3 regions of the Novosphingobium sp. BL-S-20 genome follow, and region 1 is predicted to be linked to each of the others. Evidence: predicted binding sites of a transcription regulator. Region 1 holds the regulator's gene; each other region holds the start of a gene.

What was found. Region 1 encodes LexA, which represses DNA repair genes until DNA is damaged. Its sites were predicted from a motif close to GTTCCNCNCTTGTTCT; they were not measured.
Region 2: uvrA (excinuclease ABC subunit UvrA) is a predicted target of LexA. The motif match lies at 4,030-4,045, and genes of this name have one in related genera.
Region 3: ACZ1II_RS07925 (MmcB family DNA repair protein) is a predicted target of LexA. The motif match lies at 2,681-2,696, and genes of this name have one in related genera.

What each region holds. Positions count from the first base shown of each region.
Region 1 is NZ_CM145494.1:1,906,068-1,912,592, reverse strand. It holds gene ACZ1II_RS16655 (citrate synthase) at 1-217, opposite strand, end outside; gene gltX (glutamate--tRNA ligase) at 231-1,685, opposite strand; gene ACZ1II_RS16645 (ComEC/Rec2 family competence protein) at 1,706-3,898, shown strand; gene lexA (transcriptional repressor LexA) at 3,951-4,631, opposite strand; gene ACZ1II_RS16635 (molybdopterin molybdotransferase MoeA) at 4,785-5,999, opposite strand; gene moaC (cyclic pyranopterin monophosphate synthase MoaC) at 5,996-6,469, opposite strand; gene trpC (indole-3-glycerol phosphate synthase TrpC) at 6,466-6,525, opposite strand, start outside.
Region 2 is NZ_CM145494.1:2,440,797-2,447,321, forward strand. It holds gene ACZ1II_RS19110 (hypothetical protein) at 1-1,013, opposite strand, end outside; gene uvrA (excinuclease ABC subunit UvrA) at 1,112-4,018, opposite strand; gene ACZ1II_RS19120 (UrcA family protein) at 4,523-4,924, shown strand; gene ACZ1II_RS19125 (hypothetical protein) at 5,158-5,568, shown strand; gene ACZ1II_RS19130 (hypothetical protein) at 5,808-6,278, opposite strand.
Region 3 is NZ_CM145494.1:58,981-65,505, forward strand. It holds gene ACZ1II_RS07915 (error-prone DNA polymerase) at 1-2,433, shown strand, start outside; tRNA gene ACZ1II_RS07920 (tRNA-Arg) at 2,473-2,549, opposite strand; gene ACZ1II_RS07925 (MmcB family DNA repair protein) at 2,709-3,206, shown strand; gene ACZ1II_RS07930 (hypothetical protein) at 3,246-3,773, opposite strand; gene ACZ1II_RS07935 (thiazole synthase) at 4,014-4,802, opposite strand; gene thiS (sulfur carrier protein ThiS) at 4,860-5,072, opposite strand; gene ACZ1II_RS07945 (MerC domain-containing protein) at 5,125-5,496, opposite strand; gene ACZ1II_RS07950 (COX15/CtaA family protein) at 5,609-6,525, shown strand, end outside.

The DNA of each region.
Region 1 (6,525 bases):
TCGGGTAGCCGCGGTGGAGCAGTACGCCTTCGTCGCCGTCGATGTAGGTCAGCGCGGATTCGCAGCTCGCCGTCGACGTGAAGCCGGGATCGTACGTGAACTTGCCCGTCTGGGCATAGAGCTTGCGGATATCGATGACATCCGGGCCGACACTGCCCTTGAGCACGGGATAGTCGAATTCCGTGCCACCAGCATTCAGTTTGACCTGATCACCCACCAGTTCTTACTCCTTATATGTGTGTCCCGGCAGCGGCGTCCGCCTGCGCGCCAATGCGTGCGAGGCTTTCGTCCCGGCCGAGCAGAACCAATACGTCGAAAATACCCGGAGAGGTCGTCTGACCAGTCAGGGCCGCCCGCAAGGGTTGCGCGAGCTTGCCGAGGCCCAATCCCAAGTCCTCGGCCATTGCCTTCAGGTTGGCTTCCAGTGCCTCCAGCGCCCAGTCGGGCTCGCCGGAAAGACGCTCATGGATGGCGGCGAGGCGCCCCCGCGCCTCGTCCGTCAGCAGCGCCTGCGCCTTCTCGCTGAACGCGAGCGGACGCTTGGCAAACAGGAAGGCCGCGCCTTCTGCAAGTTCGTTGAGGTCCTTTGCGCGGACCTTCAGCACCGGCATCGCCTGCGTGAGCAGGGCGAAGTCGGGGTTATCATATCCGGCCTGTATCAGGCGCGGTGCGACCAGTTCCGCGAGGCGGGCATCGTCCGCCTCGCGCAAGTAGTGGCCGTTGAGATTTTGCAGCTTCGCGAGGTCGAAGCGCGAGGGCGACTTGCCGACGTCGGCCATGTCGAACCACTCGATCGCCTTTTCGCGGCTGATGAATTCCTCGTCGCCGTGGCCCCAGCCGAGGCGCAGCAGATAGTTGAACAGCGCTTCCGGCAGTACCCCCATCTCGTCGCGATAGGCATCTACGCCCAGCGCGCCGTGGCGCTTCGACAGCTTGGCGCCGTCCGAACCGTGGATCAGCGGCACGTGGCCGTAAGTCGGCACTTCCCAGCCCATGCCGTGGATGACCACGAGCTGGCGGAAGGCGTTGTTGAGATGGTCGTCGCCGCGCAGGACGTGGGTCACGCCCATATCGTTGTCGTCGACCACCACGGCCAGCATGTAGGTCGGCGTGCCGTCCGAGCGCAGGATGACGAAGTCGTCGATTTCCTCGTTCTTTACGGTCACTTCGCCCTGAACGAGATCGTTGATGGTGGTCTCGCCGTCGCGCGGCGCCTTGACGCGCACGACGTAAGTGCGGTCCGTCGGCCACGTCGAGGGATCGGCATCGCGCCATTCGCTGTCGATGCGGAACGGGCGGCGCTCGTCCTGGGCCTTCTGGCGGCGCTCGGCCAGTTCCTCGGGCGTGAGGTAGCAGCGATAGGCATGGCCGTTAGCCAACAGCGCGGCGGCCACTTCGGCGTGACGGTCCGAACGGGCGAACTGGAACACGGCGGGTTCGTCGCCGTCGAGGCCGAGCCAGGTCAGGCCGTCGAAGATCGCCTCGATCGCCGGTTCGGTCGAGCGGGCGCGATCGGTGTCCTCGATGCGAAGCAGGTACTTGCCGCCGTGATGACGGGCGAACAGCCAGTTGAAGAGAGCAGTACGGGCGCCGCCGATATGGAGATAACCCGTAGGCGAGGGGGCAAAGCGCGTGACGACGGTCTTGCCTGCCGTCGATCCGCTCGATGCGCTGCCGCTTGCCATTATTATAACCTTCCTGTCCTATGCGCGCCATGGCCAGCCAAGCCGCCACGACGGTTGATCTAGAGCATCCGGATGTCGCCGGAGCCGCTGCAATGCAGCATCGCCCATGGATCAGCCAGAGCCACTTGTCGAGCAGTTTGGCCGGTGTCGAGTGTTTTCTTTCGAACTGCGGTTTCGCTAGAGGACCGTGGCTTGCCGTAGCCTTCGGAAGCGGCGCAACTGCGTGGTTTTCGCTGCCTTCCCGAGAGAGTTGGGCGGGGCTTTGCGTAGTATGCGTCGCGATTGCGATATTCGCACTTTACTGGCGTTCCGGCCTGCTGCGCTACCCGTATATCCGGCAGGCGATCTTGTCGCTTTCGTTGCTGACAATGGCTGGATGCCTTGGTGTGTGGCTGCGCTCCGAAATGATCGGTGCTCCGCCGATTTCGCGCCTGCTGTCGGGCACCTTCACGGGGACCGTAATCGGACAGGAAGAGCAGCCTGCGCTGGAGCGTGATCGGCTGACCTTGGCGATGCGCGAACCGGGGACCGGACGGGCGATCAAGGTGCGGGTGAACGTGCCGGTGCGGTTTCGCGAAAGGGTGCCGGAAACCGGGGCGGTGATCCGCTTTCGCGGGCGGCTTGCACCACCGGCCTCACCAATGTTTCCGGGGGGTTACGATTTCGCACGGTCGGCGTGGTTCGCCGGAATCGCGGCAACGGGGCAGGTGACGGCGCCAATCGAACTCGTTTCCGCGGCCCGTGGCGGCGACTGGCTGGGCAACGCGCGCAACGGGTTGTCCCGTCATATAACCGGGCGATTGGCCGGATCGACGGGGGGAATCGCGGCGGCACTGACCACGGGAGACATGGGCGCGATATCCGGAAACGATGCGCAGGCGATGCGAGATGCGGGGCTTGCGCATCTGCTTTCGATCAGCGGGCTTCATGTGAGTGCCGTGATCGGCGGGGTCTATCTTCTCGCGCTTCGGCTGCTGGCGCTTTCACCGGCTCTTGCCTTGCGCGTTCGGCTGCCGATTCTTGCTGCCGGTTTCGGGGCCTTGGCGGGGATCGGCTATACCTTGCTCAGCGGTTCGCAAGTGCCGACGGTGCGCTCGTGCCTTGGCGCCTTGTTCGTGCTGGCGGCACTGGCGATGGGGCGGGAGGCGTTGTCGATGCGCTTGCTGGCCGTGGCGGCTTTCATCGTGCTGCTGGTCTGGCCCGAGTCGATCGTCGGGCCCAGCTTCCAGATGAGTTTCGCAGCGGTCATGGTCCTCGTTGCGCTCGGCAATGCCGAACCGATGAAGCGGTGGCTCGCTCCGCGCGAAGAAGCTCTACCTTCGAAGGCCCTGCGTCACGTCATGTTGCTGCTGGTCATGGGCATCGCGATCGAAATGGCGCTCCTGCCGATCGGTCTTTACCATTTCCATCGTGCGGGCATTTACGGATCGTTCGCCAATGTTCTGGCTATCCCGCTGACAACCCTGGTTATCATGCCCTTGGTCGCGCTGGCGCTGCTTCTGGATGTGATGGGAGCAGGCGGGCCGGCATGGTGGCTCGCGGATCATGCGATCGAGGGATTGCTGGCGATCGCCCGTTTCATTGCGGATAGCCCCGGTTCCGTACGGGTCCTGCCGACGATGAGCGGGTGGCATTTCCTGCTGTTCGTGGCGGGAGGACTGTGGCTCGGACTTTGGGCAGGACGGGTTCGCTTGTTGGGGCTGGTGCCTATCCTTATCGGATTTCTGGGCCTGATGACGATTCAGGCGCCGGATCTGGTGGTTTCAGGCGATGGTCGCCATGTCGGATGGATCGATCCGGACAGTCGGCGTCTCGTGATGCTGCGTAACAGTTCGAGCGATTATGCGCTGGACAACATGATGGAGGCGGCAGGAAGGCGTGAACTTCCCGAAGTCGTTTCGGCAGCTCCGCGAGCCAGATGCAACAGCGACTTCTGCGCCGTAGCAATGCGAACCTGGCGTGCGCGGTATCAGGTCCTTATTGCCAAAGGGCGCTTGATGGTGCCCGAAGATCAACTCGCAAGGGCTTGCAGGCAATCCGACGTCGTCATTGCCGACCGCCGGCTTCCGGACAGTTGCCGACCGAAGTGGCTGAAGGCCGATCGCGCCCTACTGGATCGCAGTGGCGGCGTGGCCATCGATCTGGATCGTCGCAGGATCACGACCGTTGCCGACACTCAAGGCGATCATGGCTGGTGGCGCGGCCGCAAGTAGATATCTTCGGGCAGGTTGGCTTCGATGAACCGAAGGGGAATTCCCCTCCGGTTCAGTGATAGCGGCGCAGAAGTCCTGCAAGCTTGCCCTGAACTTCCACTTCGTCCTGACCGTAGATTTGCGGTTCGTAAGCGGCATTGGCGGGATCGAGCCGAAGCATCCCGCCCTCGCGGCGGAGATACTTGAGCGTCGCTTCCTCGCCCCGGATCAGCGCGACGATGATTTCGCCATCGCGTGCGGTATTGGTGCGCTTCACGAGGGCGAAATCGCCGTCGAGAATGCCTGCATCGATCATGGAGTCGCCGGAAACTTCCAGCGCGTAATGCTCACCGGAGCCGAGCAGGGCGGCCGGGACCGGAAGCAAGGAATGGCCCTCCAGCGCCTCGATCGGCACGCCCGCTGCAATGCGGCCATGGAGCGGAATTTCGATCACGTCGTTGGCCGGTGTCGGAACCTTCGGAGCGCGAGCCGGAGCCTCTTCCGCCGCCGGAACGCTGCGGGCAGGTTTGGTCGTCGTATCCTCAGGCTGGCGCAGGACTTCGAGTGCGCGGGCGCGGTTGGGCAGGCGGCGAATGAAGCCGCGCTCTTCCAGGGCCGAGATCAGGCGATGAACGCCCGACTTCGACTTGAGGTCGAGCGCTTCCTTCATTTCCTCGAAGCTGGGTGAGATGCCGCTTTCTTCGAGCCGGACCTGGATGAACCGGAGCAATTCATGCTGCTTGCGCGTCAACATCTGCTTTGCCTCATATGTTCTGCGGCCCTTGGCCCGGCCGGATAGTGCTGCGTCGCCAGGTGATCCTTGAAGGAACAGATCTGAACCGATCTGCTGCCTAGAGAACTTTTCTGCGAACAATGAGGGAACAATTATGCAACGAACAGGGTATAGTCAAGCAATACCGCCATTCTGGAGCAAGAACATCCGAACCATGTCGCCCGCATCGGCCGCTTCGGCATGAGCGGGGCGGTCGATCAGGACGTTGCTGGCGGCCAGCGAGGAAAGCGCGCCGCTGTCCTGTAGCGAGAGGGCCTGCACGGTTTCCCCGTCCCATACCCCGCGCAGGAATTCCCGCCGCGCTCCGCCGGTCTTCAAGGGGGCGGAAAGTTTCGCTGCAATGCTTCGCGGCAGAGGCTCTGCGGCACCGAGGAGTGCGCGCAGGACCGGCAGAACGAAAAGATAGGCCGTTACCATGCTCGACACGGGATTTCCCGGTAGCCCGATCACGAGTTGCCTGCGCTCGCCATGATGGCGCGTTGCAATCAGCAGCGGCTTGCCCGGCTTGATCGCGACGCGCCAGAAATCGATTTCGGCTCCCCAGGCTTCCAGGGCGGGACGCAGAAGATCGTGATCGCCGACCGAGGCTCCGCCGCTGGTCACGATCACATCGGCGTCGGCGGCAGCGTCGAAAGCCGCGACAAGGGCGTCGAGATCGTCCGGGATAGGTCCATTCCGCTTCGCATCGACGGGCAGGCTGCGCACGAGCGCGGAAAGCATCGCGCCGTTGCTGGCCGGGATCTGATGATCGGCGCAGCAATCCGGTTCGGCGGCCAGTTCGTCGCCGCTGTCGATCACCGCGATTCGCGGAATGCGGTGGACGGGAAGGTGCTTGTGGCCTGCCGCCACCGCCAGGCCGATCTGGGCCGGTCCGATCAGCGTACCTTGCGCCAGGAGCAGGCCGCCATCGGTGAAATCCATGCCGCGCGGGCGGATATGCTTGTCGCCCGGGTGTGGCGGCGTGCCGGTGAGGACGAGGTCGTCGCCCTGCCGGGTCAGGTCTTCCTGGAGAATGACGGCGCCGGCGTCAGCGGGAAGCAGTGCCCCCGTCGAAATGCGAACCGCTTTTCCTGGTGCGAGAGTTCCGTCAAACGGGTGCCCGGCCGCGCTTTCACCGATGACCTGCCATGGCCCGGCGAGGTCGCCAAGGGTGACGGCATAGCCGTCCATCGCCGAGATATCCGCCATGGGCTGGCTGCGCCGGGCAAACATCGGGGCGGCGAGGTATCGGCCAAGCGTGCCTTCCACGTCGACATGCTCGACAGACAATGGCTCCACCAGGGCCAGCAAGCGCGCCTGCGCTTCTTCCAGCGGCAGCGGCGGGATCATCCGGCTTTCCAGTGACCCGACTTGCCGCCGAACTTCTCGATGAGCCGGATATCCCCGATGACCATGCCCTTGTCGAGTGCCTTGGCCATGTCGTAGATTGTCACGAGTGCGACGGAAATGGCTGTAATCGCTTCCATTTCCACGCCGGTCTTGCCGGTGAGCGATACGGTTGCAGTGGCCGTCAGGGCTTCTTCTTCGAAGGCGAAATCGAGGTTCACGGCGTCGAGCACCAGCGGGTGGCACATGGGGATGAGGTCGGCTGTCTTCTTCGCCGCCATGATGCCCGCGATCCTCGCGGTTCCGAGCACGTCACCCTTCGGCGCATTCCCGGTGCGGATGGCTTCCAGCGCTGCTGCCGTCATTGCGATACGGCCCGAGGCTACCGCGACGCGGCGGGTTTCCGCTTTCGCGCCTACGTCCACCATGCGGGCATTGCCCTGATCGTCGATGTGGGTGAGGGACTTGCTCATCCCAGCAGGAGGGCGCGGGTGGCGGCCTCGACATCGGCTTCGCGCATCAGGCTCTC
Region 2 (6,525 bases), 530 kb from region 1:
TAGCGAAGTTCTTTTTCAAGATCCGGCTCTACAGATAGCGTATCAATCCATTCCGAAGCAGCTTTTAGTTCCCTTGAAGCCACCCTGATTTGCGCAATATTATTTGTAGTTGAATAAGCCTTCATGCCTGAGTCGAGCAAAGACTCTCGAGACTTACTCAAAAGCATATGCATTCGATCTTTTAGCGCCCCTCTATACTGCGAAAATGGGCGCAACCTTATTTCTGGCTCTTCAGCCAACCTCGATCGATGCACACGTTTAACGCTATCATCTAATTCGTCGATTTGTATTTTGACTTGGTCACCATACTGAGCAAGCCCATCATTCAGAGTCTTCATAACATTCAAATGAGCAAGGCAATTTTCGACCATAGCAGACATAGCACTATCCATGTCTGGATTTATTCTTCTTTTATACTTCAAACGATGGTCAATTTCAGCCCACACATCTTCAAGAGCAGTACGAATTTGTATTTCTATAGGGATATCGAGATATCGACCATTCCACTTTCCGCGCGCCCACAAAACAATGTGTGTCGATGAATAGTTCTCAGGACGCTCAATAATTTCACAGCGAAGTGAATGCCCCCTGTCCTTGAAAATAGCCTGTATCCGATGAGCTAATTTTTGCGCATCACCAACAACATTAACAGAATATATTTTTATCTCTTCAACAGGATTTTCGAGAAAAAGACTACCCTCGTCTTTTCCTGAATTTTCAGATATCCTATCGAGAAGTACAGGAATGATGCCAAGGGCATCCAACCTATACAGCGTCACAATTCGAATACCAACGACATCCCTGATATCGGTGACTCGATACGATCTTCCCTCGACTATTTTTCTATTAATTTTTTCGACAATTTTGAAATCGTCTTTTACTCGCGACTTAACTGCATAAGCCATCTCCGAAATTGAAGGCGCACCCAACTCGAAGATACGAAGTACTTGATCAGCTACCCCTTGGGCGCCACGAAGGCGCTCCATCGCTTGTTGCTCAATAGACTTGCCCACACTGCCCCACCTAGAAAACAATACCCCTTACGAGTAGCTGTCTCTAAGCATCTATGGCAAGAGGGCTAGTGATTAACCTTAGACAGAATATCTGTAAATTACTTCGCCCAGCTGGAAAGCAGCGGCTTCAGATAGTGCCCGGTGAAGGACTTCTTCACCTTCACGATATCCTCCGGCGTACCGGCGGCGATCACCTCGCCGCCGCGCACGCCGCCTTCCGGGCCCATGTCGATGATCCAGTCGGCGGTCTTGATGACATCGAGGTTGTGCTCGATCACCACCACCGAATTGCCTTGTTCGACAAGGCGGTGGAGCACTTCGAGCAGCTTGCGCACGTCCTCGAAGTGGAGGCCGGTGGTCGGCTCGTCCAGCACGTAGAGCGTCTGGCCGGTGGAGCGGCGGGCGAGTTCCTTGGCGAGTTTGACGCGCTGCGCCTCGCCGCCGGACAGCGTGGTCGCCTGCTGGCCGACCTTTACGTAGCCGAGGCCCACTTCGTTCAGCATGTGCATCTTGTCGCGGATCGGCGGCACGGCCTTGAAGAACTCCTCCGCGTCCTCGATCGTCATGTCGAGCACGTCGGCGATGGAGTGGCCCTTGAACTTCACTTCCAGCGTTTCGCGGTTGTAGCGCTTGCCGTGGCATTCCTCGCAGGTGACGTAGACGTCGGGCAGGAAGTGCATCTCGATCTTGATCAGGCCGTCGCCCTGGCACGCCTCGCACCGGCCGCCCTTGACGTTGAAGCTGAAGCGCCCGGCCTTGTAGCCGCGGGCTTCCGATTCCGGCAGGCCCGCGAACCAGTCGCGGATCTGGGTGAAGGCGCCGGTGTAGGTGGCGGGGTTGGAGCGCGGCGTGCGGCCGATGGGGGACTGGTCGATCTCGATCACCTTGTCGCAGTGTTCGAGCCCGGTGATCCGGTCATGCGCCCCGGCGACGACGCGCGCGCCGTTGAGCTGGCGCGCGGCGCCGGCCTGCAAGGTGTCGATAGTGAGCGAGCTTTTGCCCGAGCCGGAGACGCCGGTGACGCAGCAGAAGGTGCCGAGCGGGAACTCGGCCGTCACGTTCTTCAGGTTGTTGGCGCGGGCGTTTTCGACCACGATCTTCTTGCCGTTGCCTTTGCGGCGCGTGGTCGGCACCTCGATCTTGCGCGTGCCGTTGAGGTAGGCGGCGGTGAGGCTCTTCTTGCTCTTGAGCACCTGCTTCAGCGTGCCTTCGGCCACGACTTCGCCGCCGTGGACACCGGCGCCGGGGCCAAGGTCAACAATATGGTCGGCGGTGCGGATCGCGTCCTCGTCATGCTCGACGACGATCACGGTGTTGCCGAGGTCGCGCAGGCGCTTGAGCGTTTCCAGCAGCATGTCGTTGTCGCGCTGGTGGAGGCCGATCGAGGGTTCGTCGAGCACGTAGAGCACGCCCGACAGGCCCGAGCCGATCTGGCTGGCAAGGCGAATGCGCTGGCTTTCGCCGCCTGACAGCGTGCCGCTCGTACGGTCGAGATTGAGGTAATCGAGCCCGACGTTGTTGAGGAAGCCGAGGCGCTCGTTGATTTCCTTGAGGATGGCCTTGGCAATCTGCTGCTGCTGGCTGGTGAGCTTCTCCTCCAGCGCGCCGAACCACGCGAAGCCGTCCGCCACTGAAAGGCGCGCGGCATCGGCAATGTCGCTGCCCGCGATCTTCACCGAAAGCGCTTCGGGCTTGAGGCGCTTGCCCTCGCAGGTTTCGCAGGGCTGTGCGGTCTGGAACTTGGACAGTTCCTCGCGCATCCAGGCAGAGTCGGTCTGGATCATGCGGCGGTTGAGGTTGCCGATCACGCCCTCGAACGGCTTGTTGACCGTGTATTCCTTCTTGCCGTCCTTGAACGTCAGCGGCACGGCCTTGCCGCCGGTGCCGTAGAGGATGACGATCTTCAGCTCGGTCTGCAGCGCGTCCCACGGCGTGGTGAGGTCGAACCCGAAGTGCTCGGCCAGGCTGGAGAGCACCTGCATGTAATAAGGCGAAGGCGGGTTCGACTTGGCCCAGGGCACGATGGCGCCCTGCTTGAGGCTGAGATGCTCGTTCGGGACCACCAGCTGCGGGTCGAACAGCAGCTTCTCGCCCAGACCGTCGCAGGCCGGGCAGGCGCCTTGCGGGGCGTTGAACGAGAACAGGCGCGGCTCGATCTCCTCGATGGTGAAGCCGCTGACCGGGCAGGCGAACTTTTCCGAGAAGACGATGCGGTTCGGCGGCAGGCCGGTGCCCTTGAGGTTCTTCTTGCCCTTCCCTTCCGCCTCACGACCGGGAACGACGCCATCCGCAAGGTCGATATAGGCCAGCCCCTCGGCCAGTTTCAGCGCCTGTTCGAAGCTGTCGGCAAGGCGGGTCTGGATGCCGTCCTTCACCGCGATGCGGTCCACCACGACTTCGATGTCGTGCTTGTACTTCTTGTCGAGCGCCGGGGCGTCCTCGATGGCGTAGAGTTCGCCGTCGATGCGCACGCGGGTGTAGCCCGCCTTCTGCCACTCGGCCAGTTCCTTGCGATATTCGCCCTTGCGGCCGCGCACGACCGGCGCCAGCAGATAGGCGCGGGTGCCTTCGGGCAGTTCCATCACCCGGTCGACCATGTTGGACACCGTCTGCGCCTCGATCGGCAGGCCGGTGGCGGGCGAATAGGGAATGCCCACGCGCGCCCAGAGCAGGCGCATGTAGTCCCAGATCTCCGTCACCGTCGCCACCGTGGAGCGCGGGTTGCGGCTCGTGGTCTTCTGCTCGATCGAGATCGCGGGGCTGAGGCCGTCGATATGCTCGACGTCTGGCTTCTGCATCATCTCCAGGAACTGGCGCGCATAGGCGGAGAGGCTCTCCACATAGCGGCGCTGGCCCTCCGCATAGATCGTGTCGAACGCGAGGCTGGATTTCCCCGAGCCCGACAGGCCGGTGATGACGATCAGCTTCTCACGCGGGAGTTCGATGTCGAAACCCTTGAGGTTGTGCTCACGGGCGCCGCGGACGGTGATGTGGGAGAGACTCATGGAGGTGACGTGTTCCAGATTTGTTCGCAAAGCGCAAGCGGCGGCGACCGGTGTGGGCGACGGGGGTGTTGGCCGCTTAGAAAGTCAGGCGCCCATGTGGTGCCGAAGTCCGCAATTGCAACGTCGGCACTTCCCGTCCGCCGCTCCCCATGTCGTCCGTCGTTCGAACACTGTCGTTCGACGATCCGGAGGCAAGGATGACTTGAACCCGGCACGGTTCTGCGCAATAGAGAAACTGCCCGGAAATAATACCGACTCACCTTTTGCCGAATGCCGATCTTACAAATACAAGTAATGATCTAGACATTTCTCGAAAGCCAAGGCGTGATCGCGGGGGCACTTCAAAAGTCTATACATGATCGTGAAGTCGTAATGGAACCCCGCAGCGCTCGCGTTGCTTGGGATAGACTTCCTTCATCCAGAGCGGTCGCTTAGCAGTTCGTTTGCCACGAGCCGTGGGGGTTCGTGCCGGGAGAGCTGCGCTCTTGCAACGGGAGAATGCAGATGACCAGGATTCACACCACTTTCGCCGCCTTCGGCATGATCGCCATGGCTGCTGCCGGACTTTCCGGCCCGGCCCTTGCCGATGTCGTCGTGAAGGACGGCTCGCTTCGGGACGTTCCCCATCGCGAAGTCCGCTATGGCGACCTCAATCTGGACAGCCAGGAGGGTCTCGACACGTTGAACATGCGGCTGGAAGTCGCCATTCGCGCGGTCTGCCCGATGAACAGCAACCATCTCGACGAGATGGCCTGGACCCGCGACTGCCGCGACGATTCCCGCGAACGCGCCTTCGCCGCCCGTGACGACATGCTCGCGACCCGGCTGGCGGCAAAGGCCAACCCCGATCGGCTGGCCGTCGCAGAGCCTACTTCGCTGGCTATCGTCGCCCGCCGCGGCAAGTAACCGCCTGCCCCCGGAAAGGCCGCCGCTCCCCGCACGGGATCGGCGGCCTTTTCGCGGCGACTGCCGACAGGGTTCCCGCGTTCGCCTCAAGCGCCGCGCGGCTCGTCGTGCGGACAAACGGCCCGTCGCATCCGCAATTGCTTCCGCCCCGCGGCTTCGTCAGGAAATCGAGAAGGCCATCAGGCCAGAATCCTTCAGGGCCAAAATTCTTCAGGGACGGAAAGACGAGACTTATGAAAGCTGGGCGCATCCTGCTCGCCTTGGGCACTCTGGCGCTGTCCGCGCAGGCCTTCTCCGGCACGGCGCGGGCCGACGATCCGAACGACCGCATGACGCCCGAGGACATCGCCCGCGACGCCGCGATCATCCGCAAGCTCAACCGCGACCAGCTCGATTACGTGCGCAAACGCGACGCGCAGTACGCCTCGGGCTGGAAGGCCTATCGCGACAGCGACGGCGGGGCGCGCGATGCGGACGAGGACTACGCCGAAACCGACGATCGCGACTACCAGACCAGCAGGCGCGAATATGCCGGACAGTCGCGCGCCTATGCCCAGGCCCGCCGCGACTACGAGGCCGACCTCGCCCAATGGCGCCGCGACGTCGCCGCCTGCCGCGCGGGAGACTATTCGCGCTGCGAGTGAGGTGTCGGCTTGGGAATGCGATCGAGGCGGAGCGGGCGCGGCGCCCGCTCCGCCTTTTTCATGTCGGCGGGGTTTGCGATTGGGCGTGCGGCGAGATGAGCGCTTTCCAGATCGTTTTGACAAAAAGCTGCCTGACGGCAGGCACCCCAAGTCGGCCAGTCAACTCGGGAGAAATGAGCGGCCGCTTTCAAGCCGTCCCAGCTTCGAGCGCTATGGCATCAATATCGGGGTGAGCGGACCTAAGCAAATCCGTTGCATTCGGCACGTTCGATCTGCTTTGAGCGCGGATCGAAGATAATTTCAACCTGCATGCAGCCGCCGTCTAAGATAATCGGCAGCTCGCGATAATCATCAAACCAACGAGCCTCATCGGCGGCACCAAACCTCGCCGCAGTGGCCGCGTCCTGCTGCTTACTTTCGGCTATTTCTTCCTCGGTACAAGGCCGGCTCGTAAGGTCTTCAAGCATTACTTCGCAGCCGAAACCTTCGCTATCATTCCACGTTGGCTCGGGAGGAATGACAAAGACCGCGACAACCTTCCCGTCCGGTCTCAAAGCATAATTCCGCGAATATTGATCGATGGAACTTGCTCCCACGGGCAATTTCACGCTGCTCTCAATCTTTACCATTAGAGCCTGCTGTTCGGATACCGGCACTGTAGTGGCACCTGTTAATGCGATAAATAGCATTGAAGCGACAATGAGTTTCATCCTGCGAGTTTGCAGCCAATAGTGGCTGTCCGCAATGTCGGCGTACCGGAAAGGCTGCTTTTGAACCGAAATCTCGCATTGCAGATCTTCGTTCCTGATTGCGGCAATGACAACTAACCACCCCTTTCGCCTCCTCACGACGCTGTGGGCCGCATTCCATAGCTGCCTGTCGGTGCCACTGGTAGCGAAGAAGAGCGGCCTGACGGGACACGCCCCCTTGCAGCCTCTCATTCTTTCATGGATCACT
Region 3 (6,525 bases), 1.4 Mb from region 1:
GTCCCCTACGGCTACACCCCGCAGGGCTGGCTGACCGAGCTGGTCTGGAGCCGGGCCAGCAACCTCTATCCGCAAGGCATTCCCGACAAGCTGACCGGACTGCTCGCCGGGGAACTGGAGATCATCGGCAAGCAGGGCTACGCCGCCTACTTCCTCACCGTCCACGATATCGTCCAGTGGGCGCAGGGGCAGGGCATCCTCTGCCAGGGCCGGGGATCGGCGGCCAATTCCGCGGTCTGCTTCGTGCTCGGCGTCACCGCCGTCGATCCGGTAAAGCACACCCTGCTGTTCTCCCGCTTCATCTCCACCGAGCGCAAGGAACCGCCGGACATCGACGTCGATTTCGAGCACGAACGGCGCGAGGAGGTGATGCAGTACATCTACAAGCGCTACGGCCGCGACCGCGCCGGGATCGCCGCCACGGTGATCCACTACCGCTCGCGCAGCGCCGCCCGCGACACCGGCAAGGCGCTGGGCCTGAGCGAGGACGTAACCGCCCGGCTCGCCAGCACCGTCTGGGGCAGCTACGCCGCGAAATACGACCGCAACCGCTGCCTCGAAGCCGGACTCGATCCCGACAACCCGACGATCGCGCGGGTCAATCGCTTCACCGAGGCGATTCTGGAATTCCCCCGCCACCTCTCGCAGCACGTCGGCGGCTTCGTGCTGACTCAGGACCGGCTCGACGAGACCGTGCCGATCCATCACGCGGCCATGGACGAGCGCACTTTCATCGAGTGGGACAAGGACGACATCGACACGATCGGCCTGATGAAAGTCGATATTCTGGCGCTCGGCATGCTGACCTGCATCGGCAAGGCTTTCGAAATGATCGAGACTCACATTGGCCGCCAGTACCAGCTGAACTCGGTACCGGGTGACGAGAAGGATCACAGGAACAACCCTCCCCACGTCAAAGCGGTCTACGAGATGCTTCAGAAGGGCGACAGCATCGGCGTCTTCCAGGTCGAGAGCCGTGCCCAGATGAACATGCTGCCTCGGTTGAAGCCGGTGAAATTCTACGATCTGGTAATTCAGGTCGCCATCGTGCGTCCCGGTCCGATTCAGGGCGACATGGTCCATCCCTATCTGCGGCGGCGGCAGGGCATCGAAGAACCGGAGTTTCCTTCTCCGGCTCCCCCCCACGATCCCAACGAACTGCGCAGCGTGCTCGGTGAAACCATGGGCGTCCCGCTATTTCAGGAACAGGCAATGAAGCTCGCCATCACCGCCGCGAACTTCTCCGATATCGAAGCCAACCAGCTTCGCCGTGCCATGGCGACTTTCCGCAATGTCGGCACCATCGACTCCCTCCGCGACAAGATGGTCGGCGGCATGGTCGCGCGCGGATATGCCAAGGAATTCGCCGAGCGCTGCTTCAAGCAGATCGAAGGCTTCGGCAGCTACGGCTTCCCGGAAAGCCACGCCCTCGCCTTCGCGCGGCTGGTCTGGGTCTCGGCCTATATCAAGCATCACTACCCCGCCGTCTTCGCCGCCGCCCTGCTCAATTCGCAACCCATGGGCTTCTACGCCCCGGCGCAGATCGTCCGCTGCGCGCAGGAGCACGGGGTGGAAGTGCGTCCCGCCGACGCGAACCACAGCGAATGGGACTGCACCCTGGAGCGAAACGCGAAAGACCAACTCGCGCTGCGCCTCGGCCTGCGCCAGATTCACGGTTTCCGCGAGGACTGGGCCGAGGCAATCAAGGACCATCGCCCCTACACCAATCTCGAAGACCTCGCCCGCCGCGCCGAGCTGCCGCAGCGCGCGCTCAACCTGCTGGCCGATGCCGACGCCCTGCGCTCGCTCGGCCTCGACCGCCGCGAGGGCCTCTGGGAAGCGCGGCGCACGCCCAGCGGCGAACTCCCCCTCTTCGCCGCCGCCCGCGCCCGCGAACTGGGCGAAGAACCACCCGCCGCCCTGCCCGCCATGCCGCTGTCGGAACAAGTCGCCGCCGACTACCAGACCACCCGCCTCTCGCTGAAAGCCCACCCGATGGACTTCCTGCGCCCGCACTTCGCGGCGGAAGGTGTGCTGAGCTGCGCCGAACTGGCAAAAGCGAAAGCCGGAAAGCGGGTGAAAGTCGCGGGCGTAGTGCTGGTCCGCCAGCGACCGGGCGAAGGCAAGGCGATCTTCGTCACCCTGGAAGACGAAGGCGCCATCGCCAACGTGGTGATCTGGGAAAGGCTGTTCGAGATCTACCGCCGCCCGGTGATGGCGGCCCGGCTGATGGTGGTGGAAGGCCTAGTCCAGCGCAGCCCCGAAGGCGTCGTCCACCTGATGGCCCAGCGCATCCACGACCGCACGCCGGAACTCGCCCGCCTCTCCGAAGACCACGAGACCCAGCCGCAACTCTCCAGCGCAGACGAGGTCGTGCGCCCCCAGCATCCGCGAAACGTGCGCATCCTGCCCCGCTCGCGCGACTTCCATTGAGTCGACAAGCCTTGCGGAACTTCAATCATGGGAGAAAAATGGTGCACCCGACAGGATTCGAACCTGTGGCCTCTGCCTTCGGAGGGCAGCGCTCTATCCAGCTGAGCTACGGGTGCAGTGCTGGGGCGACTAGCAGAGCATGAGCGGCGTTGCCAGCGCCAAATCCATCCATCGCATCATAGGCTTGGGAAAACCTTCTTCGGGATATCGCCAAGGCGAACGAGCCCACGCCATCCACGGCTTGAAAGTTCCCTATATGTTCTTATGATGCTGCCATGGCCGAAGCTGATTCCCCCCTCTCATCGCCGCTCACTTCCTTCGTCGCTGCCGACGTCGCTCGGGGAATCGGGCGGCTCTTTGCCCGCAACGACATCTGGTGCCTGCCGGAAATGCCGCTGCGCTGCGGGCGGCGGGCGGACCTCATGGGCATCGATGCCAAGGGCCACGTCATCATCGTCGAGATCAAGGTTTCACGGGCGGACCTGCTGGGCGACGGCAAGTGGACCGACTATCTCGACTATTGCGACCGCTTCTACTGGGGCCTGCCGCCCTCGCTGGACCGCGCGCCGCTGGAAACCGAGCCGTTCCTGCCCGAGCAGTGCGGCGTGATCGTCGCCGACGGTTACGATGCGGAAATCCTGCGCCCTGCCCCGCTGCGCCAGCTGGCCGCAGCGCGCCGCAAGGTCGAGACCGAGCGCCTCGCCCGCGCGTCACTCCGGCGGCTCGTCACTCTGGGCGATCCTCAGACCCAGCAATGGGGCAGCGAAAACTGAGAGGCGATCCGGAGCCGAGACTCCGGATCGCGGTACAAGTCAGGCGACTTCCTTCTCGATCCATTCCGGATAAAACGACGGCTCGCGCTCCGACCAGCCCGAGGCGGTGGCTGCCGCTTCGCTGATCGAGTGGAGCAGGATCTTGCGCCGCTCCGGCCGGATCTGGGGCAGCGCCGAGGCCCCGCAGAAAGCCCCCGGCAGCCAGGGCCGTGCCCAGCCACCCAGCAGGCGCTCGTAGAGGAAGCGGAACGCCGAGAACGATTCGATGCGGTCCTGCGCCAGATCGAAGGCGGCGACATGGACGAGCTTGCCCATGAACACGGTGATATCGTCGAAGCCGAATTCGTCGGGCCGCATGTCGCGCAGGGCGGTAAGGTCGGCATAGGCCTCGTACTGCTTTCGGATCGAGGTGGCCTCGGCGCCGTCACGCGCCCAGAGACCAAGCGCATCCTGTCGGCCCAGCCCCACGTCAAGGCTGCGACGGATGTAGCGCTGCTCGCAGGGCGTGAAGCTGGCGAACTCCCGCAGTTCGCTGATGGTGATGCTGGCCTTTCCCGTGTGAGTCATGGTCCTGATCCTCGTGACACGGAAGGACTATCCTCCCTGTCACAAAAACCAATTTCTGCCACATGGGTTGCTACAGCCTTAACTGCGCAAAGGTTTGTCCCCCGTAATTCCGGCAAGATTCATGCAGGATTTCAATTCGGGACAGTTTGAAAGATACCGATTCCCGCACTTTTTGCGCGGAAATCGGCCCTCTCCCGCCAGGGAGAAGGCCGATCCGAAGAAATCGCGGCCTGCAAAAATTCAGATGAGTCCGGCGAGCGGGCTGGACGGATCGGCATAGCGGCGCTGCGCCATACGTCCGGCGAGGTAGGCATCGCGGCCCGCTTCGACCGCCAGCTTCATCGCGCGGGCCATGCGGATCGGATCGCGCGCCTCGGCGATGGCAGTGTTCATCAGCACGCCGTCGCAGCCCAGTTCCATCGCCACGGCGGCTTCGGAGGCCGTGCCGACGCCCGCGTCAACCAGCACGGGAACCTTGGCCCCTTCCACGATCAGGCGGACCGTGACCTTGTTCTGGATGCCGAGGCCCGAGCCGATCGGCGCGCCAAGCGGCATGACCGCCACGGCACCGGCTTCCTCAAGCTGCTTCGCGGCGATCGGATCGTCCACGCAGTAGACCATCGGCAGGAAGCCCTCGTTCGCGAGGATTTCCGTGGCCTTCAGCGTCTCGCGCATGTCGGGATAGAGCGTGCGCGCCTCGCCCAGCACTTCCAGCTTCACGAGATCCCAGCCGCCCGCCTCGCGCGCCAGACGCAAGGTGCGGATCGCGTCGTCGGCGGTGAAGCAGCCTGCGGTGTTGGGCAGGTAGGTGATCTTCTTCGGATCGATGTAGTCGGTCAGCATCGGCGCCTTGGGGTCCGAGACATTGACCCGGCGTACCGCGACAGTGACGATTTCCGCGCCCGAAGCCGCGACCGCAGCCGCGTTCTGCTCGAAATCCTTGTACTTGCCGGTGCCCACGATCAGGCGCGAGCGGAAGGTTCGGCCAGCAACGGTCCAGGTATCAGCGGTATCGGTCAAGGTTCGCATCCTTTCGGGGAACGGGCATTTCAGGAAAGTGGGCGCGCGCGAACAGCGCAGAAAAACTTAGCCGCCGCCGACGAAGTGAACGATCTCCAGCACATCGCCATCGGACAGCGGGACATCGGCCAGGGTCGAGCGCGGGGCGATCTCGCCGTTGTGCTCGACGGCGACCTTCTTGGGATCGAGGCCGATCCCGGCAACGAGGTCGGCGATCGACGAGCCGGGTGCCACGCGGCGCGGTTCGCCGTTCACGGTGAGGGAGAGTTCAGCAGCCATGGGCCGCAGATAGCGCAGAGAATCGATTTGGAAAGCGCCAAAACGGCACTTTTCAATGCGCGCGGTGCAGGTTCCGGATATGCGCGAAGGCGACGAGCGCAACGCCGATAATCGTCAGGATCGATTCCGCCAGCCCGTGACCGACCGCGATTGCCGTCGCCATCAGAGCCAGACCGAGGCCGCCGATCACCAGCGGCGCGACGCGGCCATGGCGCATGACGCCGAAGCCCAGCGAGACCACGCCGACCACCAGCGCCAGCACCAGACCAACGCGGTGAACTTCCGGCGAAAGCAAGACTTCACCGCCAAGGCCCAGGAAGCCGACGAAGAACACACCAAGCACGCAATGGATCGCGCAAAGACCGCTGAGCAGGATACCTGCCCGGTCCAGCCGGTTTCGAATCGCGATGATGGCGGTACGCATGGATGTCCATGTATGTGACGTTGTAACATTCATCAAGCCCTGACCGTATGACGAAACATTCGATCGACGCGCCTCTTGCGCATTTCGTCGCAAGCTCGCAGGGATTTGCGCCATGAGAGTTTCTGACGGTCGTCCCATCCTCGGCACAGCCGACGATATCGCCCCCATGGTTCGCTGGCTGCTGTTCGTGGCTGCGCTGGTCGTCCTCATCGTCGCGGTCGGGGGGATTACCCGGCTGACCGAGTCCGGGCTATCGATCACCCAGTGGAAGCCGCTGACCGGCGCGATCCCGCCGCTGACCGATGCCCAGTGGCAGGCCGAGTTCGCCCGCTACAAGCAGATTCCCCAGTACATCGACGTCAACGGCCCGGCAGGCATGACCCTGGCGCAATACAAGTTCATCTACTTCTGGGAATGGGTCCACCGCCTGCTGGCCCGTGTGATCGGTCTGGCTTTCGCGCTGCCGCTGGCGTGGTTCTGGTACAAGCGCACGATCCCGCTGGGCTACAAGCCGCGCCTGATCGCGCTGCTGGCGCTGGGCGGGCTTCAGGGCGTGGTGGGCTGGTGGATGGTTTCATCGGGCCTGACCCCGGAGGCCGCCGACCGGGTGAATCACTTCCGCCTCGCCGCGCACTTGCTGGTGGCGCTGACGACGCTGGGTGGTCTTGTCTGGACGGCGCTCGACCTTCGCGAGTTGCGACGCGGTCAGGCCCCGGCCCGTCTGACCCGATTCAGCGCCATCGCGCTGGGCATGCTGTTCTTCCAGCTCTTCATGGGCGCCATGGTCGCGGGCCTGCGCGCGGGCTATGTCGCAGGCATGGGCTGGTTCAGCATGGACGCCTGGCCGTTGATGCAGGGCACGTTCTTCCCCGAAGGCGTGGAATGGGCGGGCGGTGCGCTCCATGCGCTCGTCAACGATCCCTTCCTGACGCACTTCGTCCATCGCTGGTGGGCCTGGGCCGTGGTCGCAGTGCTGGTGGTCATGGGCCGCCGCCTCAAGGCCCGCCATGCCCGCCTTGCCTCGATCGC